Regions from separate parts of the Sphingomonas chlorellae genome, predicted to be linked through region 3. Evidence: predicted binding sites of a transcription regulator. Region 3 holds the regulator's gene; each other region holds the start of a gene.

Region 1 (10,057 bases), on a different contig from region 3:
CTTGCCGAACTCAAGGCGCTCAAATTGTCGCGGCTCGATCCTGCGGCGCTGGTCCTCGGTTGCGACTCGGTGGTGGCGATCGAGGACGGCACGCTGCTCGACAAGCCGACGTCGCGCGACGAGGCGGCCGAGCATCTGCGCCGGCTTTCGGGCCGGCGGCACGACCTGTTCAGCGCTGCCGTGATCGCAGAGGGCAATCGCGCGGTGTGGCGGCACGTCGATCGCGCCCGGATGCATGTCCGTCCGCTCAGCGACGCCTTTATCGAGGCCTATCTGGACCGCGAATGGCCCGCCATTGCCGGGTGCGTCGGCTGTTATCGCATGGAAGGCCCGGGCGTGCAGCTGTTTGCACGGATCGAGGGCAGCCATTTCACCATCCTCGGCATGCCGATGCTGCCGATCCTTGATTATCTGCGGGTCCGTGGAGTGCTTGACCGATGAAACCCTATGCCGAAGTCATCGGTGATCCGATCGCGCACAGCAAGTCGCCGCGCATCCACGGCTTCTGGCTCGATGCGCTGGGAATCGACGCCGATTATCGCGCGCTCGCGGTAACGCCCGACCGGCTCGCCGATTATTTTGCCGAGCGCCGCGCCGACCCCGACTGGCGCGGGTGCAACATCACCATCCCGCACAAGGAAGCGGCGCTCGACCATGTCGAGGATCGCGGCGATATCCGCGGCTCGATCGGGGCGATCAACACCGCCTTTCGTGCCGAGGACGGCGCGGTGGTGGGGACCAACACCGACGCGGCGGGCTTTTATGCGCCGCTCGCCGAGGTGCCGCTTGCGGGCGGGCACGCCGTCGTGATCGGTGCGGGCGGCGCGGCGCGCGCGGTGCTGTTCGCGCTCGCCCGGATCGGCGTGGGGCAGGTCACGATCCTCAACCGGAACGTCCTGAAGGCGGCCGCGCTGCTTTCGCATTTCGGACTGAAGGGCGATGCGCAGCCGCTTGCCGCGCCGCTGCCGCGCGCTGACCTGCTCGTCAATGCCAGCCCGCTGGGCATGGCGGGGCAACCGCCGCTGGCGCTCGACCTCGATCCGCTGCCCGAGCATGCGATCGTCTATGACATTGTCTATGCGCCGCTCGAGACGCCGTTGCTGGCGGCGGCGCGCGCGCGCGATCTGGATACCGTCGACGGGCTCGAAATGCTGATCGGCCAGGCAGCCTATGCGTTCGAGCTGTTCTTCGGCGCCGAACCGCCGCGCGATCGCGACGACGAATTGCGGGCCTTGCTGACGGCATGATCGTCCTAGGCCTCACCGGGTCGATCGGCATGGGCAAGTCGACCGTGGCGCGCATGTTCGAGGAAGCGGGCGTGCCGGTGTTCGATGCCGATGCGATCGTGCATCACCTGCAGGGGCCGGGCGGTGCGCTGGTGGCCGAGATCGAGGCCGCGTTTCCCGACACGACGAGCGAACTGGGCGTGAACCGCACGCTGCTCGGCGAGGCGGTGTTCGGCAATCCGGAGGCATTCGCCCGCCTGGAGGCGATCGTGCATCCGGCGGTCGCGGCGGCGCGTGCCGCGTTTCTTGCGCGGCATGCCGATGCGCCGGTCGTCGTGCTCGACGTGCCGTTGCTGTTCGAGGCGGGCGGATGGCAGCAGGTCGACCAGATAGCGGTCGTCTCGGCCGAAGCCGCGGTGCAGCGCGCGCGCGTGCTGGCGCGGCCGGGGATGACCGCAGAGCGCCTCGATGCGATCCTTGCACGCCAGCTGCCCGACGCGGAAAAGCGCGCGCGCGCCGATTTCGTCATTCCGACGGGCGGTTCGATCGACGCTACGCGCGAACACGTACGGGCGCTGATCGCTTGCCTAAGGGCCGCGCCCGCCCAATAAAGGGGGCATGCGTGAAATCGTGTTCGACACCGAAACAACCGGCCTCAGCTTTTCAGGGGGGGACCGGCTGGTCGAAATCGGCTGTGTCGAACTGCACAACCGGGTGATGACCGGCCGCACCTTCCATACCTATATCAATCCCGGACGGCCGATGCCGGTGGAGGCGTTCAACGTCCACGGACTGTCCGACGCCTTCCTTGCCGACAAGCCGTCGTTCGAGGCGGTGGTCGAGGATCTGCTCGACTTCATCGGTGACGATGTGCCGCTCGTCGCGCACAATGCCGGGTTCGACTTCAGCTTCCTGAACGGCGAACTGGGCCGGTGCGGCCGGCCGATCGTTTCGCTGGACCGGATGGTCGATACGCTGGCGCTCGCGCGGGTTCGCCATCCGGGGTCGAAGCACACGCTCGACGCGCTGTGTTCGCGCTATGGGATCGACCTGAGCGCCCGCACGCTGCACGGCGCGCTGCTCGACGCCCAGCTGCTCGCTCAGGTCTATGTCGAACTCACCGGGGGGCGCCAGATCACGCTGGGCCTCGCCGTCGACAAGCCGGTGGTCGTCGAAACGCGCATCGAGGCGCCCGTTCGCGCGCAAGTGCGCCCGCCGCGACACTTCGCGCCGTCGGCCGAGGAACTCGAACGGCATGCGGCCTTTGTCAAAGTATTGGAGAACCCGCTCTGGGAAGGTGCACAAACCGGCTGATTCGCCGGGGCGACCCCATCCCAAGTACGGGGCGCGATCAACGATAGGAGGAAAAGTCCATGGATATCCGAATCTCGGGCCACCAGGTCGAAACCGGCGGCGCGCTGCAGACACAGGTCACGCAGCGGATCCAGGGTATCGCGGACAAGTATTTCGCGCGCTCGCTTTCGGCCACCGTCACGTTCGGCCGCGGCCCGCGCGATTCCGGCTTCACCTGCGACATTGTGATGCACGTCATGCAGGGGCTGGTGCTCAAGGCGACCAACCAGGGCATGGAGGCGCACGGCGCCTTTGACGGCGCGGCCGAGCGCATCGACAAGCAGCTTCGCCGCTATATGCGCCGGATCAAGGATCGCCAGCCGGGCGTCGTCAACGCGCTTGCCGAAACCGGCGCGTATGACAATGCCGGCTATACGCTGTTCGAGGAGCCGCGCGAGGACGAGGAGCCCGGCGAGGCCCCGCTGGTGATCGCAGAAACGCGCGTCGACGTGCCCGAAACCACCGTTTCGGACGCCGTGATGATGCTCGATTTGCGCAACACCAATGCGTTGCTGTTCCGTAACGCGGGTACGGGTACGTACAACATGGTCTATCGCCGCGGCGACGGCACGATCGGCTGGGTTGAGCCCAACCGCGCGTCCGCCTAGGGGAAAGATCGCGGCGGCGCGGCGACGCGCCGCCCTTTCCAACGGCTTGGACGATTGATGACCGAACTCAGCACCCTGCTTTCTCCCGAATCGGTGCTCGCCGATCTGGGTGCGACCAGCAAGAAGGCCCTGTTCCAGCAACTCGGCGCTGCGGCCGAACGCGCTTGGGGGCTCGACGCACGTGCGGTGTGCGATACGCTGACCGAGCGTGAAAAGCTGGGATCGACCGGATTCGGCGCAGGAATCGCGATTCCGCACGGCCGTTTGGCGGGGCTCGACCATGTCGTCGGCGTTTTTGCCCGGCTGGCGCAACCGGTCGATTTCGGGGCGGTCGACGAATTGCCCGTCGACCTGGTGTTCATGCTGATGTCGCCCGCCGACGCGGGCTCGGACCATCTCAAGGCGCTTGCCAGCGTATCGCGTCGGCTGCGCGATCGCGCCTTCGCGGCAAAGCTGCGCGGCGCGGGCTCGCCCGATGCGCTGTTCGCGCTGTTGACCGGGGTGGAGGCGCGTGACGCAGCCTGAACCCTTTGGCGCGGCCGCCCATTTCCGCGCGCTCGAATCGCTCTATGCCGCCGCGCCGATCAACCGGCTGTTCGAATCGGTGCTCGAGATTCCCGAAAGCGGCCTTGCGCGGATCCGCTTTGCGGTCGACCGGCGCTTCTTCCATGCCGGTGGCGCGGTCCACGGCACCGCCTATTTCAAGATGCTCGACGACGCGGCCTTTTACGCCGCCAACAGCCTCGTCACCGATCGTTTCCTGCTGACGACGCAGTTCAACCTGCTGTTCACGCGGCCGCTCAGCGAGGGGCCGATCATTGCCGAAGGGCGGTGGGTGAGCGGCCAGCGGCGCGTTTTCGTTGCCGAAGCGCGCCTGATCGACGCCGAGGGCGAGGAGGTTGCGCGGGGCACCGGCACCTTCATGCGATCGCGAATCCCGCTGGCGACGCTGCCCGGCTATGCGACGGCAGCGCCGGCTGCAGAATGAATCCGCGTCCTGCCGCCGGGCTGCTGGTCAGCGCGGTGATCCGCCGGGTCGCCGCGGCGGGCGGCAACGCCGCAATCCTTGCCCGCGGTGACGCAACATCGGGTGCCGTCCTCTTCCTTTGCCTGGAAAAAGGCCAGAATCCGCGGTTTTTCGAGCGTGGTCTGGGGCCAGACGGCGCCAGCGGGCTTCGGCCCACCGGACCGGATACGCTCGCCGACGATGCCGATGCGACCGACTATTGGCGCCGCCGGCGAAGCCGCGATCCCGACCTGTGGGTCGTCGAACTGGATATCGCAGGCGCCGAACGGTTCGCCGCTGAAACGATGACATTCGGTTGACGGTCGCGCGCCGATCGGGAAAAGGCCGATGACGTTCAATCGCGTTGTGCCGACCGGGGTGTGAAGTCGATCGGTTACGCAGTCGGGGGGAGGCCCGGCGGCCCAGAGGGGATCATCGGACGATGATCAGGGGGCGGCCGTGCACCAACCGCACAGTCAAAGTCTTGTATGAAGTTGCGCTTCCGCGCCGCGGGTTTCGCGGTGCTGACCTTTTGCTTTGCGGCTCTAGCCAACGCCGCAACGCTCGACGGGACGCCCGCCGAGCCGGCCAATGGCCAGGCTGCACAGGTTCAGAGCGTCAACGTCCAGGAACACCATGTGGTTCCCGCGCTGCCCCAGGCAGCCCAGCTGGTCCGTAAGGACGGCGAAATTGTCCAGCCGCTACCCCAGGCGGCGCTCCAGGAAGACCAGGATTACGAGACGCTGCTCGCGGCCGTCGAAGCGCAGGTCGTTCCGGCCGAATCCGACAGCGAACTCCGTTGCCTTGCCACCGGCATCTATTTTGAGGCCAAGGGTGAACCGCTCGCGGGCCAGCTGGCGGTTGCCGAAGTGCTGCTGAACCGCACGCGCTCGGGCCGGTTCCCGACCACGGTGTGCGGCGTGCTCGCGCAGCCGGGCCAGTTCTCGTTCGTGCGCGGCGGCCGCCTGCCCTCGCCGCCGGCCAACGCCCAGTGGCGCCGTGCACTGGCAGTGGCGCAGGTCGCGCAGAAGGATCTGTGGGAAAGCCCGGCCAACGAAGCGCTCTATTTTCATGCGCGTTATGCGCGCGGCGGCGGCTTCAACCGCGACCGGGTCGCGACCGTCGGCAACCACATTTTCTATCGCTGATCGCGTCCGTCCTCGGCCGGACCGAGGAGCGCTAAAATGTGCACAAGACTGTGATAGCCCCGATGCGATGCGTCGGGGCTTTTGTTTGTTCCATGAATGTTCTATGCCGCGCGCATGTCGATCGAGGTTGACGCAGAGACGGCGGCGCCGTCGCCGATGGGCATGCAGGCGCCCGATGTCGTCCGCGGCGTGTGCCGGATGCTGCTTCGCCACGACTGCGTGGCCCTGGCCGAAGTCCCGCTCGAGAATGGCCGTCGCGCCGACCTGATGGCGATCGATGCGCGCGGCAATATCGTCATCGTCGAGATCAAGGTGTCGCGTGCCGACCTGCTCGGCGACGCCAAATGGCCCGAATATCTGCCCTATTGCGACCGCTTCTTCTGGGCGGTGCCCGGAGGATTCGATCTTCGTCCGTTCGAACAGCCGGGGCTGTTGCCCGAACGGGCGGGGCTGATCGTTGCCGACCGCTATGACGCGGCGGTGATGCGCGAGGCGGCGACGGTGCCGCTGGGCTCGGCTGCGCGGCGCAAATGCACGCTGTCGTTCGCCCGCCGCGCCGCGCGCCGGGTGATTCAGCATGTCGATCCCGACGCCGGGGTTGGATTCTAGCCGTTCAAGCGCCGTGTCCGGGGAGGCCGGACACGACGCCGGCCACACGCTTAGAGCCGCGGTCCCGCCGCGCCCTTCGCTGCCTTGGGCGCATCGTTGAGCAGCTTGACCACGCCGGGGTAGCGCGCATTGTCGCGGGCATAGTCGCGTGCCGACTTGCCCGTCAGGAAATCGGCGCGGTCGGGATCGGCGCCGGCCTTGAGCAGCGCGGCGACGACGCGTTCGTCATGTGCCTGCACCGCGCGGATCAGCGGCGTCTCGCCGGCGGCATTGGGCAGGTTCACATTGGCGCCGTACTTGACCAGCGTGTCGACCCCCTCGCTCCAGCCGCGGTCGGCAGCGAGCAGCAGCGCGGTGTTGCCGCGCCGGTCCTGAAGGTTCACGTTGACCTCGTCCTGCTGAAGCACCACGCGCAGGTACAGCAGATCCTCGCGCCGCGTGACGATGTGGATCGCGCCCTCGCCGCTCTCGCGGTCGCGCGTGTTGACGATCCGCAGCCCCTTGTCCTGCAGATATTTGTTGACCTTGGCGCCGTCCGCCTTGCGGATCGCCTCCAGAAACTCATAGCTATCGGAAAATTGTTGCGCGGCCGCGGGGACGGCGCCCAGCATCAGGGCAGCGGCGATGGCGGCGCAGGAAGCACGAAACAGCATGACGCAATTGAACCTTTTGCTCGGACCCGTTCTTGCAACCGGGGGTCTAACAGATCATCTGGGGCGGCACCATGAATAGCATGTCTCGCCTGGTCGCCGCGGCGTTGCTCGCCGCGCCGCTCGCCGCCTGCGGCGGCGGTGAAAGCAAGCCGCCGCTGACGGGAGCGCATATCGGCGGTCCGTTCGTGCTCACCGACCAGAATGGCCGGACGGTGCGCGATACCGATTTCAACGGCCGCTATCGCATCGTCTATTTCGGCTACACCTATTGCCCCGATGTGTGCCCGACCGACATGCAGAAGATCGGCCAGGCGATGCGGCTGCTCGACAAGGAGGCGCCGGGCATCGCCAAGCGCGTCGTGCCGATTTTCATCAGCGTCGATCCCGAGCGCGATACGCCCGCGGCGCTGCGCCAGTTCGTCGCGAATTTCCATCCCGGCGTCGTCGGGCTGACGGGCAGCCCGCAGGCCGTGGCGGATGTCGCGCGCCGTTATGCGGTTTATTACAAGAAACAGCCGCCCGGTCCCGGCGGCGGCTATCTGGTCGATCATGTCGCGGTCGCGTTCCTGATGGGACCGCAGGGCGAACCGATCGCGTCGCTGCCGCTCGATCAGGACGGGCGGGCGATCGCCGATCAGGTCCGGCACTGGGCGCGATGAGCGAGCGTTTCTGGGAAAACACGCCGCTGGAGAAGCTCGATCGCGCGCAATGGGAGGCGCTGTGCGACGGGTGCGGCAAATGCTGTGTCCATAAGCTCGAGGACGAGGATACGGGCGAGCTGCTCGCGACCAACGTGGCGTGCCGCCTGCTCGATCGCCGGATGGGCCGGTGCAGCAATTATCGCCATCGCCACGCCTTTGTTTCCGAATGCGTGCGGCTGAATGCACGCAACGTCCATTCGATCGAATGGCTGCCGTCGACCTGTGCGTACCGCCTTCGCGCTGCAGGCGAGCCGTTGCCCGAATGGCACTATCTGGTTTGTGGCGATCCCGAGGCGGTGCACGCCGCCGGCCAGTCGACCCGCGGCTGGACGATCTCCGAGGATGACGCGGGCGATTTCGAACATCATCTGGTGGACCGACCGCTTTGACGGTGCCGGTGGAGGTCGTGCGCAGCGCGCGCGCCCGCCGGCTGCGTCTGACCGTCGATCCGCGCGACGGGCGGGTTCGCCTGACCCTGCCGCCGCGCGCCTCGCTGCCGCATGCGCTTCGCTGGGTCGAGGCGCAGCGCGAATGGATCGCGGCCCAGCAGGCGCGGCTTCCCGGTGCCACGCCGTTGGTGCCAGGGGGCAGCTTTCCCTTTCGCGGGCGGTCGGTGACGATTGCCTGGGACGAAGCGGCGTCGAGGGCGCCGGCGCTCGATGGCGCGATGCTCCGCGTCGGCGGTCCGCGCGACGGCGTGGGGCGCCGGATCGAACGATGGCTGCGCGCGCAAGCGCTCGATCTGCTCAGCGCCGAGACGGCAGCGTTTGCCGAAAGGCTTGGGGTTTCGGTAACACGCGTATCGGTCGGCGATCCGCGCGGGCGCTGGGGAAGCTGCGCTTCGTCGGGAGCGATCCGCTATAGCTGGCGACTGATCCTCGCGCCCGATTTCGTCCGCCAGGCAACGGTCGCGCACGAAGTGGCGCACCGGGTCCATATGAACCACGCACCGGCATTCCATCGGCTGGTGGCGACGCTGCTCGAAGCCGATCCGGCGCCGGCGCGGGCATGGCTGCGTCGCCATGGCAGCGCGTTGCACTGGGTCGGCGCCCAGGCTCACGACCCAAGCGAATGAACGCGCGCGACGGTGCGGGTCAGAACCCGTCGCCGTCGCCCTCGCGCGGATTGGCCTGGCCGCGATCGGCGGGCGGCGTCCGCGTCGCATCGCGCCCGGCCGGGCGGCCGGCCTGCGGCGAACGGTTGGGTTGCGGGGGCGCGCGGCCGGTCATCCGGTCGATCCAAGCCTGATCGAGCCGGTCGTCGTTCTGCTGGCCGCCCGGCGGAGGCGGCGCGTCGAGCGGCGGGCGCGCGGGCATCGGCCCTTCGGGCAGCGGATTGCCGTCGGGATCGACCATCGCGCCATTGTCGGGCGTGAAATAGGCATTGTCCTCGGGCTCGAGCTGCCATTCGGGCAGCGTCACCTGCGTCTCGAACGCCTCCACCGGACGGTTGGCGACCGCCTTGCGCATGAAGGCGGCAAAGGCACGCGCCGGGGCGGTGCCGCCCTGAAGGCCGGGGACCATCCGCGCATCGTCGCGGCCCATCCACACGCCCGTCGTCAGCCCGCTCGAAAAGCCGAGGAACCAGCCGTCCTTGTTCGACGTGGTCGTCCCCGTCTTGCCCGCGACCGGACGTCCGATCTGCGCGGCGCGGCCGGTGCCGGTGTTGACTGCGGTCTGCAACAGGTCGGTCATCTGCGCCGCGACATAGGGGGCGACGAGGACGTGGCTGGTATCGACCTCGTGCTGATAGATGACGTTGCCGTTCGCGGTGACCCGCGTGATGCCATAGGGGGTCACTGCCACGCCCTTTTGCGACACCGAGGCGAAGGCGCGCGTCATGTCGATCAGCCGGACGTTCGAGGTGCCGAGGACCATCGCCGGCTGGGTGTTGATCGGCGTGGTGATGCCGAACCGCCGGGCCATGCTGGCCACCGTCGCGAAGCCGACTTCCTGGCCCAGCTTTGCCGCGACGGTGTTGATCGAATAGGCAAAGGCGGTGCGCAGCGTCATCTCGCCCGAATTACGGCCCGAGCTGTTGCGCGGGCTCCAGCCGTTGATCGAAACCGGCTCGTCGACCACGACGTCGTCGACCTTATGCCCCGCCTCCAGCGCGGCGAGATAGACGAACAGCTTGAACGCCGAACCCGGCTGGCGTTCGGCCTGCGTCGCGCGGTTGTAGATCGACGCGACATAATCCTTGCCGCCGACCATCGCGCGAACCGCGCCGTCGCGATCGAGGCTGACAAGCGCCCCTTGCGCGCCGTCGGGCGCATTGGCGCGGATCGCGTCGTCGGCCGCGCGCTGCATGTTGAGATCGAGCGTCGTCCACACCTCGAGCGGGGCTTCGCTCTCGTCGATCAGCACCTCGAGCTGCGGCAGCGCCCAGTCGGTGAAGTAGCGCACGCTGTTCTGCTTGGGCTCGGGGGCGATGCGGACGCTGTGCGGATCGGTCGACGCGGCGGTCGCCTGGCTGATCTTGCCGGTCTCGGCCATGACGCTGAGCACGACGCTCGCGCGGCCCACGGCGGCCTCGGCATCGGCGGTCGGCGAGTAATGCGACGGCGCCTTGACGAGGCCGGCGATCACCGCGGCCTCGGCCAGCGTAAGGTTGGTCGCGGGATGGCCGAAGAACTTGCGGCTCGCCGCGTCGATGCCATACGCGCCGCCGCCGAAATAGACCTTGTTCAGATAGAGTTCGAGAATCTGCTGCTTGCTGAACTTGCGTTCGAGTGCCAGCGCCAGCATCGCCTC
Region 2 (10,057 bases), 390 kb from region 3:
ACGGCGCCGATGCCGCGGTCGCCGCGCTGGTCGAACTGGTCGAATCGCGCTTCGGCGAGGATTGAGCGCCGCCGTCGCGCGCCGCGCCGCGCGACCCGTGCGATCTGCCCGCCCTGCCCATCCTGCCAGGTACTGACCGGCCCTGCCGACACGCGCCGTTGCTGGTCGATGCTGGTCGATCACCGTTGCCGCCGGCACGCGCGGCCGGACGTATGCGACCCGGCGCTTCCGCCGCGCGCCGCGTGCCGCTAAGGACGCGCGATGCCTCGCGAGATCACAGCCTTTTCGAATCCCCTCATCAAGCGCATCCGCAGCCTGCGCGACAAGAAGCACCGTCGTGCCGAGGGACTCTTCCTTGCCGAGGGGCTGCGCATCCTCACCGAAGCGCGCGAGGCGGGGCGGATTCCCGAATATCTCTTCTATTCGGGCGACAGCGCGCGCCATCCGCTCGTCGTCGCGCTCGTCGCCGCGACCGAGGCGGCCGGCGGCGAGGCGGTCGAGACCAATGCCGACATCCTCTCCAAGCTGTCGGGCAAGGACAATCCGGGCGCGGTCGTCGGCGTCTATCGCGAATTCGCGGTGCCGCTCGATTCGCTCGATCGCACCGCCGCGCCGATCTGGCTCGTCGCCGAACGGCTGCGCGATCCGGGCAATCTCGGCACGATCCTGCGCACCGGCGATGCCGTCGGCGCGGGCGGGCTGATCCTGATCGACGATTGCGTCGATCCCTTTTCGGTCGAGGCGGTACGCGCCAGCATGGGCGCGCTCTTCACCGTCCCCGTCGCCCGCACCAACTGGGCCGAATTCGCGACCTGGCTGCGCAGCGGCCCCGGCCAGCTCGTCGGCCTCAGCCTCGATACCGATCACGACTATCAGGCGCCGCGCTACGCCGCCCCGACCTTCCTGCTCACCGGCAACGAAGCGCAGGGGATGCCCGATTTCATGGCCGCGGCGTGCGACCTGCTCGTCAAGATCCCGATGCTCGGCAAGGCCGACAGCCTCAACGCCGCGGTCGCAACGGCGGTGATGGCCTATGAGGTGCTCAACCAGCAGCGCCGCGCGCGCTGACGCCGCACGCGCCGCGCCCCGCTCACCCGCCGAGCAGCCACCGGATCAGGTCGACCGCGCTCGTGAGGCTGATCGGCGCGAGCATCGCCAGCACGGCATCGAACAGCAGCACGCCGATCATCACGCGTTCGCGCCGCGTCGGCGGCGGGGTTCGCCGCGGCGCGGCGGGCGGCTCGCGGGGCGGCCAGACGCGGTTCTCGTCAAGAAACATCCAAGGCGCAGCCTCGCGCACGACGCCGCGTTCCTGCAACTGCCCCTTGGGCCGTGCCCGGCGGCTCGCCGGTTACTCGGCCGCGCGCGCGCCGCTGTCCTCGGCGGCCTCGCCCTCGCCGTCCACCGCGCCCGCGTCGGCGTCCGCAGCCGGTGCCTGTGCCTGTGCCTGTGCCGATGCCGGTGCGGGCAGTTCGGCGGTCGGCGCGCGCGCCACGACGTCGACGCTCTCGATCGCCTCCAGCGACGCGGTGCCCGTCTCGATGTTGAGCGCCTGGAACCGGCGCGCCGAAACCATCACGCGGCCCTCGAAGCTCGCGACGAACTTGTTGTAATTCTCGACCGCGCTGTTCAGCCCGCCGCCGACGCGCTTCAGGTGGCCCGCCGCCGTCGCCAGCCGTTCGTACATTTCCTTGCCCAGCTTGCCGACCTCGCGCGCGTCCTCGGTCAGCTTCTGCTGGCGCCACATCGCCGCGACCGTGCGGGCGAGCGGCAGGAACGCAGACGGCCCGGCGATGATCACGCGGTTGCGCGCCGCGCGTTCCCATAGCTCCATGTCGATCTCGAGCGCGCTCGACAGGAAATTGTCGCCCGGAATGTACATGATGACGAAGTCGGGCGCCTTTTCGAACTGCGCCCAATAGGCCTTGCGCGACAGCGCCTCGGCATGGTTGCGCACCGCGCGCGCGTGCGCCACCAGCGCGGTCTGGCGATCCTCGGCATTGGTCGCCTCGGCCGCCTGAAGATAGGCATCGAGCACGCACTTCACGTCGACGATCAGTTGCTGGTCGCCCGGCAACCGGATGATGAAGTCGGGGCGCAGCGCCCCGTCCTCGGTCGCCACCGAAACCTCGGCGGCAAAGTCGACATGCCCCGAAAGCCCCGCCAGCTCGATCAGGTTGCGGAACTGCTGCTCGCCCCAGCGGCCGCGCGTCTTGGGCGCCGCGCGCAGCGCGTTGACCAGCTTGGCGGTCTCGGTCCGCGTCTCGCCCAGCCCCGCCTTGACGTCGGCGATCGCCTCCTTCAGCGCGCCATAGCTGTCGGCCCGGTCGCGCTCGACGCGCTGCAGGCCCTCCTCATAGCGCTTGAGCGTCGATTCGACCGGCTGGAGCAGCGCCTTCAGCTTGGCCTCGTTCTTCTCGCCCGCCTGGTTGAACCGCGCCTCGGCGCGTTCGAGGAACGTCTTCTGCGTCTCGCCCAGCATCGTCTGCGCCAGCTCGCGGAAATGCCCCGCCATCACCTCGCGCGCATTCTTGAACTCGGTCAGCCGGTCCTCGAACGCGTCGGCCTTGGCGCGCAGTTCGGTGAGCTGGAGCCGCGCCACGTCGCGCTCGTCGCGCAGCACCGCGATCTGCTCGCGCAGCCCCGGCACCTCGCTCGCGCGTTCCTCGGCCAGCACCAGATCGCCGATCGCCGCCTTGAACTCGGCCTCGCGCCGGTCGCGCTCGTCCCGCAACTCGGCCGTCCGCCGCGACGCGAGCACCCAGCCGAGCGCCAGCCCGACGAGCAGGGCAACCACCACCGAAACGATAACAGCCAGTTCCAAAACGCGAACTCCCAAGAACGAAGGGCGAACCTATCCGCCCGGCCCATCGCGCACAAGGCGCAACCGCCGCGCGCGCCGCCCGTCCGGGCGGATGTCCACAGCAAAATCGCAGACTCCCGCCGCCCCCTGTCCCGGCGATCGGGGTTGCAGCCCGCGCCCGCGCCGATATGGGATCGGGGCACCATGCTGTCCGACATCGAAATCGCCCGCGCCGCGACGCTCCGCCCGATCCAGGCCATCGCCGATCAGCTCGACATCCCCGAAAGCGCGGTCGAGCCCTATGGCCGCTACAAGGCGAAGGTCGATCATCGCTGGCTCGGCGGCCATGCGCCCACGCGCGGGCGGCTGATCCTCGTCACCGCGATCAACCCCACCCCGGCGGGCGAGGGCAAGACGACCACCTCGGTGGGCCTCGCCGACGCGCTGCGCCGCACCGGGCGCCGCACCGTGCTGTGCCTGCGCGAGCCCTCGCTCGGCCCCTGTTTCGGGGTCAAGGGCGGCGCCGCGGGCGGCGGCCATGCCCAGCTCGTGCCGATGGAGGACATCAACCTCCACTTCACCGGCGATTTCCACGCGATCACCAGCGCGCACAACCTGCTCGCCGCGATGATCGACAACCATATCCACTGGGGCAACACGCTCGACATCGACGTCCGCCGCATCCGCTGGCGCCGCGTGCTCGACATGAACGATCGTGCGCTGCGCGGCATCGTCCAGTCGCTCGGCGGCCCCGCCAACGGCTATCCGCGCGAATCGGGCTTCGACATCACCGTCGCGTCCGAAGTCATGGCGATCCTCTGCCTCGCGCGCGATCTCGAGGATCTCGAACAGCGCCTCGGCCGCATCGTCGTCGCGCGCACGCGCGGCGGCGGCTTCGTCACCGCGCGCGACCTCAAGGCCGACGGCGCGATGGCGGTGCTGCTCAAGGACGCGATCAACCCCAATCTGGTCCAGACGCTCGAAGGCACACCCGCCTTCGTCCATGGCGGCCCCTTCGCCAACATCGCGCATGGCTGCAACTCGGTGATCGCGACGCGCGCCGGTCTCTCGCTCGGCGACTATGTCGTGACCGAGGCGGGGTTCGGCGCCGATCTCGGCGCGGAAAAGTTCTTCGACATCAAGTGCCGCCAGGCGGGCCTCGCGCCGTCGGCGGCGGTCGTCGTCGCCACCGTCCGCGCGCTCAAGATGAACGGCGGCGTCGCGCGCGCCGATCTGGCCGCGCCCGATGTCGATGCGGTGACGCGCGGCGGCGTCAACCTCGCGCGCCATCTCGAAAACATCGCGGCGTTCGGCGTCCCCGCGGTCGTCGCGATCAACCGCTTCCCGACCGACAGCGACGCCGAGCTCGACGCGATCCGCGCGATCGCCGCCGAACGCGGCGTCACCGCGATCGTGTGCACGCACTGGGCCGATGGCGGCGCGGGGGCGCTCGCGCTCGCCGAGCATGTCGCCGCGCTCGCCGACGCCCCGTCGCGCTTCGCCCCGCTCTATGCCGACGACCTGCCGCTCCTCGCCAAGATCGAGGCGGTGGCGACGCGCATCTACCGCGCCGCCGCGGTCCGCGCCGAACCGGCGGTCGTGGCCCAGCTCGAACGCTGGCAGGCGGCGGGCTTCGGCGACCTCCCGGTGTGCATGGCCAAGACGCAATACAGCTTCTCGACCGACCCCGCCGCGCTCGGTGCGCCCGAGGGGCACATCGTCCCCGTGCGCGAGGTCCGGCTGGCCGCGGGCGCGGGCTTCGTCGTGGCGATCTGCGGCGACATCATGACGATGCCCGGCCTCCCCCGCACCCCCGCCGCCGAGGCAATCCACATCGACGCGCAAGGCCACATCCAGGGCCTCTTCTAACCTCCATTCCTCCCCGACCCCGCCGGAGAGCGGAACCACCGACCACCGACCTGCGGCAGACCCGCACGCCGCCAACCGCGGAAACCCCCACCCCCATTCCTCCCCGGCCCCGCCGGGGAGGGGGACCGCCGGCCAACGGCCGGTGGTGGAGGGGCCGCGCCGCCAGGCGCGGAAAACGCCAAGAGCCGTCCCCCAATCCTCCCCGGCCCCGCCGGGGAGGGGGACCGCCGGCCAGCGGCCGGTGGTGGAGGGGCCGCGCCGCAAGGCGCGGAAAACGCCCGCATTCCTCCCGCCCCACCCGAGCGCGGAAACCCCCGACCCCCACCCGTGACGAATGCCCACACCGCCCGGCGCGCGAAACCCGCTCCCGTTCAGCCCGCCTCGCCCGCCCCCGCGCGAATCCGGTCGGCCTGGGGCAACCGGTCGAGGTCGAAACGCTTCCACCAGCCATGCGACACGATCGCGCGGCACAGGGCGCGCCAGAACGCCGTCTCGCCCGGGACCGGCCGCTGCTCGCCGTCGCGCGGCCATGTCCGGTCGAGCAGCGCCCGCGCCGCATCGGCATGCCCCGCGAGCATCAGTTCGCCGAGCGCCTGCACCGCCAGCGGCGTGCCCATCCGCGCCTCGGGCGGAAACAGGCGCCCGTCCGCATAGGCGTCGTCGCGCCACCGCGCGAACTCCTCGGCAAGGGCCAGTTCCCGGAACGCCCGTTCCTCCTGCCCCAGCCGCCGCGCCGTCAGCACCGCGCGATCGACGGCGAAGTCGCCGTCCACCCACCGCACCGGCAACGGGATCATCGTCACGCCGGCGTGCGGGGCGCCGTTGAAATACTCGATGTCGAAGAAGATCCGGATCGCGGGCGCACCATGGACATCGCGGACGGTCGCGGCGTCGATCCGCTCGCCGCGCAACGTGCGGACCGTCAACCGCGGGCCGAAGCGCACCGCGATCAGCGCACCGTCGCCGCCCGATCCCCCGTTGTCGCCCATCACCAGCACATCGGGCGCATGCCGCCCCGCATGGCCGTGCCACAGCATCTTCACCGACATGAAGCCGTCGCCCAGCCGCACGACGCGCCCGCCGTCATGCGCCTCCACCGCGCGGCACCATTCGTCGACGTCGCCGCCCGGCGGACAGGGCACGACCACGATCGACGCCGCCCCCCGCTGCCAGATCACCCCCAGCGGCTGCGGCCCCGCCCAGGCGGGCGTCGCGAGCCCCAGCCACCCCAGCACCAACGCACCCGCCAACGCCAACCGCATCAACCATCCCCTCGAATCGCCGCCGCCAGCTTAGCGTTGGAAAAGCGCCCGAATCATGGCCCACCCCCAATCCTCCCCGGCCCCGCCGGGGAGGGGGACCGCCGGCCAGCGGCCGGTGGTGGAGGGGCCGCGCCGCCAGGCGCGGAAAACGCCCCCCAGTCCTCCCGACCCTACCAGAGCGGGGAAACCACCGCCCCCCACCTGCAGCGGCCCCGCACGCCGCCAACCGCGGAAAACCCACCCCATTCCTCCCCGGCCCCGCCGGGGAGGGGGACCACCGGCCAGCGGCCGGTGGTGGAGGGGCCGCGCCGCAAGGCGCGGAAAACGCCCCCAGTCCTCCCGACCCCGCCGGAGAGCGGAACCACCGCCCCCACCTGCGGCCGACCCGCAAACCGCCAACCGCGAAAACGTCCGACGAAAAAGCGGCGCCGGAGCCCCTGCCCCGACGCCGCCCGTCAAAACCGTCTCGAACCCCGCGCCCCCGCCATGCCGTCGCCCCCGCCATGGGGGCCAACCGGCCGACGGCGCGGCCGCGCTCAGGCCGCCTTGCGCGCCTTGGCGAGCTTCTTCAGGATCATCTCGCGCTTCAGCCGCGACAGATGGTCGATGAACACGATGCCCTCCAGATGGTCCATCTCGTGCTGGATGCACGTCGCCAGCAGCCCCTCGAACAGTTCCTCGTGGCGCTCGCCCTTCTCGTCGAGCCAGCGCACGCGGCAGCGCGCGGGCCGCTCGACATCGGCGAACTGGTCGGGAACCGACAGGCAGCCCTCGTTATAGACCGACAGCTCGTCGGACGGGTCGAGGATCTCGGGATTGATGAACACGCGCGGCTGGCGGATCGGCTTGCCGTCCTCGTCTTCCTCTTCCTGCAGGTCCATCACGACGATCCGCTTCGCCACGCCCACCTGGATCGCGGCCAGCCCGATGCCGGGGGCGTCGTACATCGTGTCGAACATGTCGGCGATCAGCGCGCGCACCGAATCGTCCACCGTCTCGACGGGGGCGGAAACGGCGCGCAGCCGGGGATCGGGAACCTCTACGATCGGAAGAATTGCCATGCCCGGGGATCTAGGGTGCGGGTCGGCAAGGGTCAATGCAGGGCGGTGCCGGATCGCCGTGCGCGCGTCACGCCACCGGCCGCCGCGCGCGCAGCGCCTGCGCCAGCGTGCCCTCGTCGAGATAATCGAGCTCGCCGCCCACCGGCAGCCCGTGCGCAAGCTGGGTGATCCGCACCGGATAACGCTCCAGCCGCTCGGCCAGGTAATGCGCGGTCGTCTGCCCCTCCAGCGTCGCGTTCATCGCCAGCACCACCTCGTCGACCCCGCCGTCGGCGACGCGCGCGATCAGCGAATCGATGCGCAGATCCTCGGGCCGCACGCCCTCCAGCGCCGAAAGCCGCCCGCCCAGCACATGGAAGCGCCCCGGAAACAGCCGCGCGCGATCGAGCGCCCACAGGTCGGCGACTTCCTCGACGACGCACAGCGACCGGGGATCGCGACGCGGATCGGCGCAGATCGAACACGGATCCGACGTGTCGACATTGCCGCAGCGCGAACAGGTCGCCAGCCGCGCGCTCACCGCCTCCAGCGCCGTCAGCAGCGGCTCGAGCGCGGTCTCGCGCTTCTTGAGCAGGTGCAGCACCGCGCGGCGCGCCGAACGCGGGCCAAGGCCGGGCAAGCGGGAGAGCGCCTGGGTCAGCGCGTCGATTTCGGGCGATGCCATGCCGCACGACATAGGGGCTTGCGCCCGGCCCTGCCAAGCGGTTGAGGGGGAAGCATGCGGATCATCTTCATGGGCACCCCCGATTTCGCCGTCCCCGTGCTCGATGCGCTTGCCGGCGCGGGGCATTCGGTCATCGCGGCGTACAGCCAGCCGCCGCGCCGCGCCGGTCGCGGCAAGGCGCTCACCCCTTCGCCCGTCCATGCGCGGGCCGAGGCGCTCGGCATTCCCGTCCACACGCCGCTCACGCTGCGCGACGCCGATGCCCAGGCCGCCTTCGCCGCGCTCGACGCCGATGTCGCGGTGGTCGCGGCCTATGGCCTCATCCTGCCGCGCGCGGTGCTCGACGCGCCGCGGCTCGGCTGCCTCAACGTCCATGCCTCGCTGCTCCCGCGCTGGCGCGGCGCGGCGCCGATCCAGCGGGCGATCCTCGCTGGCGATGCGACCACCGGCGTCGGGATCATGCAGATGGAGGCCGGGCTCGATACCGGCCCCGTCCGGCTCGAGGGGCGCACGCCGGTCGACGGCAAGACCGCGGGCGAGCTCACCGCCGAGCTGAGCGCGCTCGGCGCGGCGCTGATGCTGCGCGTGCTCGCCGATCCCGACGGCCATCCGCCGGTCGCCCAGCCCGAGGCGGGCGTGACCTATGCGCCCAAGATCGACAAGGCCGAGGCGCGGCTCGACTTCACCGCCGATGCCCCCGCGGTCGAGCGTCAGGTGCGCGCGTTCAACCCCGCGCCCGGCGCCTTTTTCGAACTGGGGGGCGAACGCATCCGCGTCCATCGCGCGCAGGTCGTCGCCGATGCGGCGACCGGCGGCGCGGCGCCCGGCACCGTGCTCGACGACGCGCTGACGATCGCGTGCGGCGACGGCGCGCTGCGCCCGCTGCTCGTCCAGCGCGCGGGGCGTGCGGCGATGGAAACCGGGGCGCTGCTGCGCGGCTTTGCGGTGCCGGCGGGGACGCGGCTTTGACCCGCTTCGCGCTGACGGTCGAGTTCGACGGCCGCCCCTTCATGGGGTGGCAGCGTCAGGATCACGGGCCGAGCGTCCAGCAGGCGATCGAGACCGCGGCGCATGCGATCACCGGCGAGCACGCCGTGGTCCATGCCGCCGGGCGTACCGATGCCGGGGTCCATGCGCTCGGGATGCGCGCGCATCTCGACATCGCGCGCGACATCACGCCCTTCCGGCTGATGGAGGCGCTCAACGCGCGGCTGCGGCCGGCGCCGGTGGCGATCCTCGATTGCGTCGTGGTGCCCGACGACTGGCATGCGCGCTTCTCGTGCCTCGCACGGCACTACGAATACCGCATCGTCAACCGCCGCGCGCCGCTCACGCACGAGGCGGGGCTGGCGTGGCGCGTGCCGACGCCGCTCGATGTCGATGCGATGCGCGCGGGCGCGGCGCGGCTGGTCGGGCGGCACGACTTCACCACCTTCCGCTCGGCGCATTGCCAGGCCGACAGCCCGGTGCGGACGCTCGACCGGCTCGACGTCGATCGCGTCGGCGACCGCGTGCTCGTTCGCGCGTCGGCGCGGTCGTTCCTGCACCATCAGGTGCGCTCGATGGTCGGCTGCCTCGCGCTGGTCGGCCAGGGGCGCTGGTCGGTCGACGCGCTGGCCGCGGCGCTCGCCGCGCGCGACCGCCAGGCGCTCGGGCTCAACGCGCCGTCGGACGGGCTGTTCTTCGTGCGGGCAGATTATCCGGGCCGTCATGACGCGCCTGCGAACGACACGATTTCGCCGCCGAACGACGCCTGACGCGCGATTTTTGCGGGGTTTCGCCCGGTTCGGCGCCTCAACGGCGGAACTTGGCAGCCAATTCGACATGGGTGGACCAGCGGAACTGGCCCACCGGCTGCACCCATTCCAGCCCGTATCCGCCCTTGCACAGCGTCTCAGCATCGCGGGCGAAGGTGCTGGGATTGCACGAAACATAGGCGATGACGGGCACCTTGCTCGCCGCCAGTTCGCCCACCTGTTCGCGCGCGCCCGCCCGCGGCGGGTCAAGCACCACCGCGGCAAAGCGATCCAGCTCCGCCCGCGCCACCGGCCGCCGAAAAAGGTCGCGATGTTCGACAGTTACCGAACGCATCGCCCGCCCGGCCCCCGCCTTCAGCGCCAGGATCGGGTCGCGCGCGCCCTCCGCCGCATAAACCCGCGCCCGCGGCAACGCGAGACTGAACGTCCCCAGCCCGGCAAACAGGTCCGCCACCGTCGCCGCCTCGCCGATCGCCTCGCGCACCGCCGCCACCAGCGCGCCTTCGCCCTCGGGCGTCGCCTGCAGGAAACTCCCCGCCGGAAAGGGCACCGGCACGCCGCCCAGCGTCACCGTCACCGGCGCCGGCTCCCACCGCGCCGATGCGCCCAGCCCCTCGTCGAGCGAAAAGCGCGCCAGCTTG
Region 3 (10,057 bases):
CAGGACCGGATAGTCGCCGTCCTTGCCCGCTACCTGCAATTTTGCGGTGTCGCTCATACTCATTGTCCCTATCTTGCCCGGGTTCAGTCGGGCTTGGTCATCTGGTCAGCGATGCGGGCCAGGCTCTCGTCCCGTCCCAGCAGCGCAAGGACGTCGAAGATACCGGGCGAAGTGCGCCGTCCGGTTAACGCCGCCCGCAAAGGTTGCGCTGCGGCCCCGAGCTTGACACCCGCATCCTCGGCAACGGTGCGTACCGCTGCTTCAATCGCCTCCGTATCCCAGCTTACGAGCGCGTCAAGCGCCGTATGAACACGGGTCAGGAGCGTGCGTGCCTCCGGCCCTAGCAGAGCCTGGGCATCTTCGTCCAATCCCAGTGGGCGAGTGCGAAACAGAAACATCGCGCCCTCGGCGAGTTCCACGAGATTCGCGGCACGCGGCTTCAATACACCCATGCTGCGGCGCAGAAGATCGCGCTGCGAGTCGTCGAGCGTGACCGGCAGCCGCGGCGCGATCAGCGCCGCGAGCCGCGCGTCGTCGGCCTCGCGGATGTAATGACCGTTCAGGTTCTCCAGCTTCTTCAAATCGAACCGCGATGGTGATTTTCCGACGCCCGACAGCTCGAACCATTCGATCGCCTGCTCGCGGCTGATGATCTCGTGGTCGCCATAGCCCCAGCCGAGTCGCAGCAGATAGTTCGACAGCGCTTCGGGCAGGATCCCCAGCGAATCGCGATACGCATCGACGCCCAGCGCGCCGTGCCGCTTCGACAGCTTGGCGCCGTCCGCACCGTGGATCAGCGGGATGTGCGCATAGACGGGCTCGGGCCAGCCCATCGCACGGATCAGCGCGAGCTGGCGGAAGGCGTTGTTCAGATGGTCGTCGCCGCGGATGACGTGCGTCACGCCCATGTCGTGATCGTCGACGACGACCGCGAGCATATAGGTCGGCGTCCCGTCCGAACGCAGCAGCACGAAATCGTCGAGTTCGGCGTTGTTGACCGTCACCGGCCCCTGGACCTCGTCGACGATCGTCACGGCGCCCTCGCGCGGCGCCTTCAGCCGGATCACGAACGGCGCGCCGGCGGGCGCCTCGGACGGATCGCGGTCGCGCCAGCGGCCGTCATAGCGCAGCGGCAGCTTCTTCGCCTTCTGCTCCTCGCGCATCGCCTCGAGCTCCTCGGGCGTCGCGAAGCACTTGTAGGCGTGCCCGCGCGCGAGCAGTTCGTGCGCGACTTCGGCATGGCGAGCGGCGCGCGCGAACTGATAGACGGGCTCGCCGTCCCATTCGAGGCCCAGCCACTTCATCCCGTCCAGGATGGCGTCGATCGCCGGCTGCGTCGATCGGACGCGGTCGGTATCCTCGATGCGCAGCACGAAGCTGCCGCCATGATGGCGTGCGTAAAGCAGGTTGAACAACGCGGTGCGCGCACCGCCGATGTGGAGGAAACCCGTCGGCGAAGGTGCGAAACGGGTGACGACGCGCCGGGCGCCGCTTTCAGATGTTGCGCTCAACCGCGCATGCTCCCAGACTGGTTATTCGATGGCCAGATCAGCCGCCGAGGCCCCTAGCACGGGGTTCCCGTCCCTACAAATGGGGAGGGTCCGCGACGTTTGCCAGCGGGCGGCGGCGCGCGTCGAGCATTGGCTCGACGGCGAGCGCGACCAGATCGTTCTGTGGATACCCGTCGTGCTCGGCGCGGGCGTGCTCGCCTGGTTCGTCCTGCCCGATTCTGCGCGGTGGTGCGGATTTCTCGCGGCGATGGCGGCGCTAGCGCTGGCGGCGGCACTCCTTCCGCGCGGGGGACGCCTGTCGCGGCTGGTCGGAGTCGGCGCGCTGCTCGCCGCCGCCGGATGCCTGCTCGCCTGGACGCGCGCCGAATGGGTCGCCGCCCCGGTGCTCGCCCGCCCCGCGATCGTGCGGTTCGAGGCGCGGGTCGAACGCGTCGAGTCGCTCGTCGCCCGCGATCTCGTCCGCCTGACGCTCGCGCCGGTCGGGCGGGGCGACCTGCCGCCGCGCGTGCGCGTCAATGTCGCGGCTGCCGATATGGGGGCGGGCATCGTCGCGGGGAGCCGTATCGCCCTGCGCGCGCGGCTGATGCCGCCGCCGGGGCCGGCGGTGCCCGGTGCCTATGACTTTGCGCGCGCGGCCTGGTTCGACGGACTGGGGGCGGTCGGGCGGGCGCTCGATCCGCCGGTGCTCGTCGTCGCGTCCCCCGCGCAGGGGCCGGGGTTGCGCGCCGCGCTCACCGCGCACATTCTCGACCGGCTGCCCGGCAGCGCCGGGGGGATCGCCGCGGCGCTGGCGACCGGCGATGAAGGGGCGATCGCCGCCGAAGATGCCGAGGCGATGCGCCGTTCGGGGCTCGCGCATCTGCTTTCGGTGAGCGGCCTTCATGTCAGCGCGGTCACCGCCGCGGCGATGACGATCGCGCTCCGCCTGCTCGTGCTCGTGCCCGGCCTTGCGCTGCGCGTCCGCCTGCCGCTGGTCGCGGCGCTTGCCGGTGCCGCCGCCGCGATCGGCTATACCTGGCTCACCGGCGCGCAGGTGCCCACGCTGCGGTCGTGCGTCGCGGCGTTGCTCGTGTTGCTGGCGCTTGTGCTGGGGCGTGAGGCGATGACGCTGCGCCTGGTTGCGGCCGGCGCGGTGGTGGTGCTGCTCGTCGCACCCGCCTCGCTGGTCGGCGCCAGCTTCCAGCTCAGCTTTGCGGCCGTCGCCGCGATCGTCGCGCTCCACGAATCGCCCCGCATCGAACGCTGGTTCGCCGCACGCGACGAGGGGCGGCTTGCCGGCTGGGGGCGTGCGCTCGCCGGGCTGCTCGTCACCGGCATCGTCGTCGAACTGGCGCTGACGCCGATCGCGCTGTTCCATTTCCATCGCAGCGGGCTCTACGGATCGGTCGCCAACCTTGTCGCGATCCCGCTGACCACCTTCGTCATCATGCCCGTCGAGGCGCTGGCGCTGCTCCTCGATCTGGCCGGGCTGGGGGCGCCGCTTTGGTGGGTGGCGGGCAGGGCGCTTGGCCTGCTGCTCGGGCTCGCGCATCTCGTCGCCGCAGCGCCCGGCGCCAACGCCAGCCTTCCCGCCATGCCGGGCGGGGCATTCGCGCTGATCGTCGCGGGCGGGTTGTGGCTCGCGCTGTGGCGGACACGATTGCGCCTGCTGGGCGCGGCGCCGATCCTTGCCGGAGCGCTCTGGGCCGTCGCCACGCCGCCGCCCGACCTCATCGTCACCGGCGACGGCCGCCACGTCGCCCTGCGTGCCGCCGATGGTTCGGTGCGGCTGCTGCGGGAGCGTGCGGGCGATTATGTCCGCACGATGCTCGGCGAAAGCGCGGGCAGCCCACCGCCCTTCGACGCACTCGATGCGTTCGATCCGTTGCCGGAGGCGCGGTGCAGCCCCGATCTGTGCGTCGTCGATATCGTTCGTCCGGACGGGCGCTGGCGCGTGGTCGCGACGCGAAGCCCCTATCCGATCGCGCGGGAGCAGCTGCTGCCGCTCTGCGCCGCGGCGGACCTCGTCGTCAGCGACCGCGCCCTGCCGCGCGGATGCGTGCCGCGCTGGCTTCGGCTCGATCGCCCGCTGCTGGCGCGGACGGGCGGGGTGGCGATCCGCTTTCCGGCACGCCTTGCCACCGTCCGCACCGGCGCCGGGCATCCGTGGGAACGCCCGCTGCGTGTGCTTCCGGCCGAAGTCGCGCCCCAGGCCCGCGCACACCGGCGGCCGGGGGCGCCCCAGCCTCAGTAGCGGCGGAGCAGCCCGGCCAGCCGGCCCTGAACGCGCACCTGATCGGGGCGATAGCGCTGCGCGTCATAGGCACGGTTCGCCGGGTCGAGCCGGATCATCGCGCCCTCGTGACGGAAATATTTGAGCGTCGCCTCGCTGTCGTCGATCAGCGCCACCACGATCTCGCCGTCGCGCGCGACTTCGGTACGACGGATCAGCGCATAATCGCCGTCGAGAATCCCCGCTTCGACCATCGAGTCACCCGATACCTCGAGTGCATAATGATCGCCCGCGCCCAGCAGCGCCGCGGGAACCGGCAGCATCGACGAGCCTTCGAGCGCCTCGATCGGCGTACCCGCCGCGATCCGCCCGTGCAGCGGGATCTCGATGACGTCGTTGGCGGCGCGCGGCGGCTCGGGTGCGGCGGGCGCAGGCGCAGGAGACGCCGCGGCGGCGCGGGCGCTGCCATGGCCCTTCCGTGCCTCGGGACGCTCGGGCATCCGCAGCACTTCCAGCGCGCGGGCGCGGTTGGGCAGGCGCCGGATGAACTGCCGCTCTTCCAGCGCGCTGATCAGCCGGTGCACCCCCGACTTCGACTTGAGGTCGAGCGCATCCTTCATCTCCTCGAACGAGGGCGAAACCCCGGTCTCGGCCAGTCGATCGGCAATGAAGCAGATGAGCTCGTGCTGCTTGCGCGTGAGCATCCAGGTCCTCCGTCCAGAACAGACGAGGAACGTTTACGCAATGTTCCCGTGCGCTGTCAAGCGATGCCGCGTGTTCGCGCGTCGTCTCGGGTCAGTCGTGGCTCAGATGCCCCCGCGCCAGCCCCATCGCGCGTTCGGGAAGCGGCAGGCGGAACGCGCAGAGCAGCCGGTCGGGGGCTGCGTCGATCACATTGGCGGGGCCGCCGCCGATGCCCGGCAACGACACCCACAGGTTCGTGCCCGGCGCACAGCCGGCGCGCGTCTCGAGCTCGACCAGGTTGCGCGTCAGCGATCGTGCGCGCGCGTTCCACCACTGCACGCCGCGCCGCAGCCGGACGGGCAGGTCGATGCGGATCGCGCGCAGGTCGGGCATGATCGCCCCTGCCTCGGCGCCGTCGACCGGCGCGGCCGGCTGGCTGTGCTTCGGCAGCGCGCGGAGCCACGGCATCAGCGTCTGCCAGCCGATCTCGTCGTCGAGCGCCAGCCCGGCATGGCGGCCGTTCACCCACCGCACCGTGCCGCTCAGCGGCGTCAGCGCGTCGAGCAGCAGTTGCACATTGTCGGCCTCGGCCAGCGGGCGGCTCGTCTCGATGCCCACGCCGCGCTGCGAGATGTTGCGCACCAGCACGAAATCGGTGTCGTCGCCGCACCGGAGCGTCGCCTTGTGCCAGATCGCGACGCGCGGCATCCGCCGGCGGTCGGCGGGAAGCGCGGCAAGCGTCCGCGCGAGCACGCCCACCACGTCGATCGGCTCGGCATAACGGAACAGCGCGCGCGCGTTGTCGCCGGGTTCGATCCGTCCGGCGATGCGTTCGCCGGTCGCCAGCCGCAGCGTCGCCTCGGGCGCGGCGGCCAGCGCCTCGGCGGCGGGCAGGCTCAGCGTCGCGGCGTGCGCGCCCAGACACAGCACCGCACAGCCATGCTCGTCCTCGGCCAGTTCGATCGCCGCCGATTCGAAATCGCACGCCGCCGGATCGGGGAGGTCGGTCGAGGAATGGATGTCGGGCAGCAGCGAAAACAGCGTTGCCGATCCCAGTAACTGGTACATTCTTGGTCTAATCCCAGCGCCCGTGCCGGACTCTGGACCGCGTTGCTGAAGGCGCGGTTAAGACGGATGGTTGTGGATTCCCTACCGCACCGCGCAGGCGCCTCAGCCGATCAGCGCCCGCGTGGCCGCCGCGACGTCGGGCTGGCGCATCAATGCCTCGCCGATCAGGAAGCAACGCACGTCATGCGCCGCCATCGCGTCGAGGTCGGCACGCGATGTCAGCCCGCTCTCGGCGACAAAGGTGCATCCCGCCGGCGCGAGCCGAACCAGTTCATAGGTGCGACGAAGATCGACGCTGAAGTCCTTGAGATTGCGGTTGTTCACCCCGATCAGGCGCGACTTGAGCCGCAATGCCCGCTCGAGCTCGGCTGCATCGTGCACTTCGATCAGCGCGTCCATGCCCGCCTCGATCGCCGCGGCCTCGATCTCCGCCATCTGCCCGTCGTCGAGCGCGGCGACGATGATCAGGATCGCGTCGGCCCCCATCGCGCGCGCCTCGCCCACCTGCCAGGGATCGACCATGAAGTCCTTGCGCAGCACCGGCAGCGGGCAGGCCGCGCGGGCGGCGATCAGATAGTCCTCATGTCCCTGGAAATAATCATGGTCGGTCAGCACCGACAGGCACGCCGCACCGCCCTCGGCATAGGCGCGGGCATGCGCGGGCGGATCGAAATCGGCGCGGATCAGCCCCTTGGACGGGCTCGCCTTCTTGATCTCGGCGATCAGCCCGAACCCGCCCGCCGCCACCCTGGCGTCGAGCGCGGCCTTGAACCCGCGCGGCGCGGTGGGGGCGGGGTATTCGCGCGGCGCGCGCCGGCGTTCGGCGACCTCGCGGCGCTTGGTCTCCAGAATGGTGTCGAGCATCGTCGTCATACGAAATCGATCCAGCAGTCGAGCAGCCGGTTGGCAAGGCCCTTGTCGATCGCCTCGGCGGCGCGCGCGGCGCCGTCGGTCAGCGTGTCGGCCGCGCCGCCGATCATCAGCGCGGCGGCGGCGTTGAGCAGCACCGCGTCGCGATACGCGCCATGCTCGCCCTGCAACAGCCGGCGCAGCGCGAGTGCGTTGTACGCGGGGTCGCCGCCGCGGATCGCGGCGAGCGGATGGCGCGGCAATCCGGCATCCTCGGGAACGATCCGGCCGGGCAGCGTCGCGGTGCCGACATTGACCGCGATGCTCACCCCCTCGGTCGAAAGCTCGTCGAGCCCTTCCTCGCCCGAAATCACCGCCGCGCATTCGGTGCCGAGCTGCGCGAGCGCCTCGGCATAGATCGGCGCATAGTCGGGTCGCGCGATCCCGATCAGCTGGCGCGTGACGTGCGCCGGGTTGGCGAGCGGCCCCATCAGGTTGAAGATCGTGCGGCGTGCGATCTTGCGGCGGATCGGCCCCAGCCGCGCCAGTGCCGGATGGTGGTGCTGGGCGAACAGAAAGGCGATGCCCAGCCGGTTCAGGCTCTCCTCGGCGCGCGCCGCCGCGCGGTCGAGGTCGAGGCCCAGCGCCTCCAGCGTGTCCGCCGCACCCGCCTTGGACGATGCGGCGCGGTTGCCGTGCTTCGCCACCGGGACGCCGCACGCCGCGACGACCAGGCTCACCGCGGTCGAGACGTTGAGCGTGTGGTGCCCGTCGCCGCCGGTGCCGCACACGTCGATCGCCCCGGCGGGCGCGGTGATCGGGATCAGCCGCTCGCGCATCGCGCGCGCCGCCTCGGCGATTTCGATGCTCGTCTCGCCGCGCTCGGACAGCGCGATCAGAAAGGCGATGATCGCCGCCTCGTCGACCTTGCCGTCGAGCATGTCGGCAAAGGCCTGCGCCGCGGTTTCGCGCGCGAGCGGGCTGGCGGGATCGGGAAGGAACGAATAGGTGGTCACCGCGCCTCTATTCCGTTCCGCCGCCGACAAGTCGAGCCCTTCCGTGCCGGCGCGGCGATCGGGGGCGGGAGGGCGATGCGTTTTGACGATGCCGGCGCGGTCCGGCCTGGATGCGGGAGATGGTGGGAATGGCAGGCGGCTGGCGCCCGATGCGCGTTGAGGATCTGGATGCGGTCGCCGCGATCTCGGATTCGGTCCACGGCGCCTATACCGAGGCGCCGCCGGTCTATGCCGAACGCCTCCGCCTCTATCCGGCGGGCTGCCATGTCCATCTCGGCACCGCCGCGGGCGATGCGGACCGGGTGACGGGCTATCTCGTCACGCATCCCTGGGTGCGCAACCATCCGCCGGCGCTCGGCGCGATGCTCGGCGCGCTGCCGCAGGACGCGGACACCTATTATCTCCACGACATCGCGCTGTTGCCTGCCGCGCGCGGCACCGGGGCGGGGGCGGCCGCAGTGGCGCTCGTGTGCGATCTCGCCCGCGCCGCCGGGTTCGGCGACATCACGCTCACCGCGATCAACGGCGCCGACCGGTTCTGGGCGGCGCAGGGCTTTGCCTATGTCGCTCCGGCCGAGACGCCCGCGGCGCTTGCCGGCTATGGCGATGCCGCGCGCTGGATGCGCCGCACGCTCTGAGCCCGCGCCGGGGCCGCCGGGCTGAGGCCGCATCGGCACCGCGGGGACGGGGTGCGCGGCGTCGGTGTCAGGCGGCGGCCGGCACGCCCTTGGCGGCGATTCCCGCGATTCGCAGGAAATTGGCCAGCATCGCGTGGCCGTGCTCGGTGGCGATGCTCTCGGGGTGGAACTGCACGCCATGGATCGGCAGCGTGCGGTGGCGCAGTCCCATCACCGATCCGTCGCCGGCGGTCGCGTTGACCACCAGCGTGTCGGGAACGTCGGTGACGATCAGCGAGTGGTAGCGCGTGGCGGTGAAGGGCGAGGGGATGCCTTCGAACAGCCCCGTGCCGTCGTGCGTGACCGGGCTGGTCTTGCCGTGCATCAGCCCGCCGCGCACGACCTTGCCGCCGAAATGCTGGCCGATCGACTGATGGCCCAAGCACACGCCCAGCAACGGCTTGCCCGCTTCGGCACAGGCGCCGACTAGGTCGAGGCTGATGCCCGCCTCGTTCGGCGTGCACGGGCCGGGGGAGATCAGGAACGCCTGCGCGCCGCTCGCGATCGCCTCCCGCGGCGAAAGCGCGTCGTTGCGCACCACCCGCACCTCGGCGCCCAGTTCCATCAGGTAATGGACGAGGTTCCAGGTGAAGCTGTCGTAATTGTCGATGACCAGGATCATGTCCTGCGCGTTAGGCCCTTTGGCGCGCGACGACAATCCGCCCGCAACGCCGCTGCCACGCGCGCGCCGCAATCGGCTGCAAAGCCTTTCGCTTCGCGCTACGGGGCTTTGCGAAGGGCGAACAGGGGCCTCGCCACCTTAAGGAGACCGAATGCTTGCCAGCCTGCTGATCGCCGCCGCCTTTGCCGCCGGCCCCGCACCGCTTCAGACCACGCCTGCCGCGACCGGCCAGGAAGCGCCGCCGCGCCGGGTGCGCTCGATCCTGCTTTACGGGGACGAGGCCTGCCCCAAGCCCGCCGCGCCCGACGAGATCGTCGTGTGCGCGAACGCCGGCGAATCGCCCTATCGCATTCCCAAGCGCTTCCGCGAACAGCCCGATCAGAGCCCGAAGGGCACCGCCTGGACGCGCCGCATGGAAACGGTCGAGGAAATCGGCGCCGCCAGCGCGGGGCTGCCGGGATCGTGCTCACCGGTGGGCGTCGCTGCGCAGACCGGCTGCACGCGCAAGATGATCCAGCAATGGGCGCAGGAGCGGCTCGACCGCGAGGCGAAGGAAGCGCGCGAGATGCGCCGCACCGACGTTCCCTGATCGCGCGACGCTTTCGGAAGCGGTGCCGGGCGGGGCGGGGGATCGCCCCCGCCCGTGCCGTCGCCGCAGCCGTCCCTAAGGCCGAAGTCCCGTCGGCCGGCTAAGATCCCGCGGCTCCGGTCCTACTGGCCGAAATCGGCCTCGGCGGCCTGCGCCACGGCCTCGCGTGCGGCGGCGAACAATGCGCCCGCCTTTGCCTCGCACTCGCGCTGCTCATAGGTGGGGTCGCTGTCGGCGACGATGCCCGCGCCCGACTGGACGTGCATCACGCCGTCCTTCACCAGCGCGGTGCGCAGCACGATGCAGCTGTCCATCGACCCGTCGGGGGAGAAATAGCCGACGCCGCCGGCATAGGGGCCGCGCGTCTCGGGCTCGAGCTCGGCGATGATCTGGCACGCGCGCACCTTGGGGGCGCCGCTCACCGTGCCGGCGGGAAAGCCCGCGAACAGCGCGTCGAGCGCGTCGGCGCCGGGGCGAAGCTGTCCCACCACGTTCGACACGATGTGCATCACATGGCTGTAGAACTCGACGGCATAGCTGTCGGTCACGCGCACGCTGCCCGCGGCGGCGGCGCGGCCGACATCGTTGCGGCCCAGATCGAGCAGCATCAGGTGCTCGGCACGCTCCTTGGGATCGGCGAGCAGGCTCTGGCGATTGGCATCGTCCTCGGCGGCGGTGCGGCCGCGCGGGCGCGTTCCCGCGATCGGGCGGATCGTGATCTCGCCGTCGCGCGCGCGCACCAGGATCTCCGGGCTCGATCCGGTCAGCGCAAAGCCCGGCAGGTCGAGGTGATAGAGGAAGGGCGAGGGGTTCACGCGCCGCAGCGCGC

The links. Region 3 encodes LexA, which represses DNA repair genes until DNA is damaged. Its sites were predicted from a motif close to GTTCCNCNCTTGTTCT; they were not measured.
Region 1: ACT3CF_RS00315 (MmcB family DNA repair protein) is a predicted target of LexA. The motif match lies at 5,429-5,444, and genes of this name have one in related genera.
Region 2: ACT3CF_RS10665 (DNA recombination protein RmuC) is a predicted target of LexA. The motif match lies at 2,839-2,854, and genes of this name have one in related genera.

Annotation. Positions count from the first base shown of each region.
Region 1 covers NZ_JBQXXM010000001.1:59,607-69,663, forward strand. Annotated here, with positions in the region: gene ACT3CF_RS00270 (Maf family protein) at 1-441, shown strand, start outside; gene aroE (shikimate dehydrogenase) at 438-1,247, shown strand; gene coaE (dephospho-CoA kinase) at 1,244-1,837, shown strand; gene dnaQ (DNA polymerase III subunit epsilon) at 1,845-2,540, shown strand; gene hpf (ribosome hibernation-promoting factor, HPF/YfiA family) at 2,600-3,187, shown strand; gene ACT3CF_RS00295 (PTS sugar transporter subunit IIA) at 3,245-3,712, shown strand; gene ACT3CF_RS00300 (PaaI family thioesterase) at 3,699-4,175, shown strand; gene ACT3CF_RS00305 (DUF1491 family protein) at 4,172-4,513, shown strand; gene ACT3CF_RS00310 (cell wall hydrolase) at 4,682-5,341, shown strand; gene ACT3CF_RS00315 (MmcB family DNA repair protein) at 5,456-5,950, shown strand; gene ACT3CF_RS00320 (ankyrin repeat domain-containing protein) at 6,001-6,603, opposite strand; gene ACT3CF_RS00325 (SCO family protein) at 6,675-7,262, shown strand; gene ACT3CF_RS00330 (YcgN family cysteine cluster protein) at 7,259-7,693, shown strand; gene ACT3CF_RS00335 (M48 family metallopeptidase) at 7,690-8,379, shown strand; gene ACT3CF_RS00340 (transglycosylase domain-containing protein) at 8,399-10,057, opposite strand, start outside.
Region 2 covers NZ_JBQXXM010000003.1:400,451-410,507, forward strand. Annotated here, with positions in the region: gene ACT3CF_RS10650 (HPr family phosphocarrier protein) at 1-65, shown strand, start outside; gene ACT3CF_RS10655 (TrmH family RNA methyltransferase) at 262-1,068, shown strand; gene ACT3CF_RS10660 (hypothetical protein) at 1,091-1,279, opposite strand; gene ACT3CF_RS10665 (DNA recombination protein RmuC) at 1,352-2,824, opposite strand; gene ACT3CF_RS10670 (formate--tetrahydrofolate ligase) at 3,008-4,672, shown strand; gene ACT3CF_RS10675 (hypothetical protein) at 5,044-5,934, opposite strand; gene def (peptide deformylase) at 6,471-6,995, opposite strand; gene recR (recombination mediator RecR) at 7,063-7,659, opposite strand; gene fmt (methionyl-tRNA formyltransferase) at 7,714-8,628, shown strand; gene truA (tRNA pseudouridine(38-40) synthase TruA) at 8,625-9,416, shown strand; gene ACT3CF_RS10700 (class I SAM-dependent RNA methyltransferase) at 9,454-10,057, opposite strand, start outside.
Region 3 covers NZ_JBQXXM010000003.1:10,629-20,685, forward strand. Annotated here, with positions in the region: gene ACT3CF_RS08825 (citrate synthase) at 1-57, opposite strand, end outside; gene gltX (glutamate--tRNA ligase) at 84-1,511, opposite strand; gene ACT3CF_RS08835 (ComEC/Rec2 family competence protein) at 1,591-3,744, shown strand; gene lexA (transcriptional repressor LexA) at 3,738-4,427, opposite strand; gene ACT3CF_RS08845 (PilZ domain-containing protein) at 4,519-5,475, opposite strand; gene trpC (indole-3-glycerol phosphate synthase TrpC) at 5,578-6,348, opposite strand; gene trpD (anthranilate phosphoribosyltransferase) at 6,345-7,340, opposite strand; gene ACT3CF_RS08860 (GNAT family N-acetyltransferase) at 7,460-7,978, shown strand; gene ACT3CF_RS08865 (anthranilate synthase component II) at 8,046-8,639, opposite strand; gene ACT3CF_RS08870 (hypothetical protein) at 8,791-9,228, shown strand; gene trpE (anthranilate synthase component I) at 9,351-10,057, opposite strand, start outside.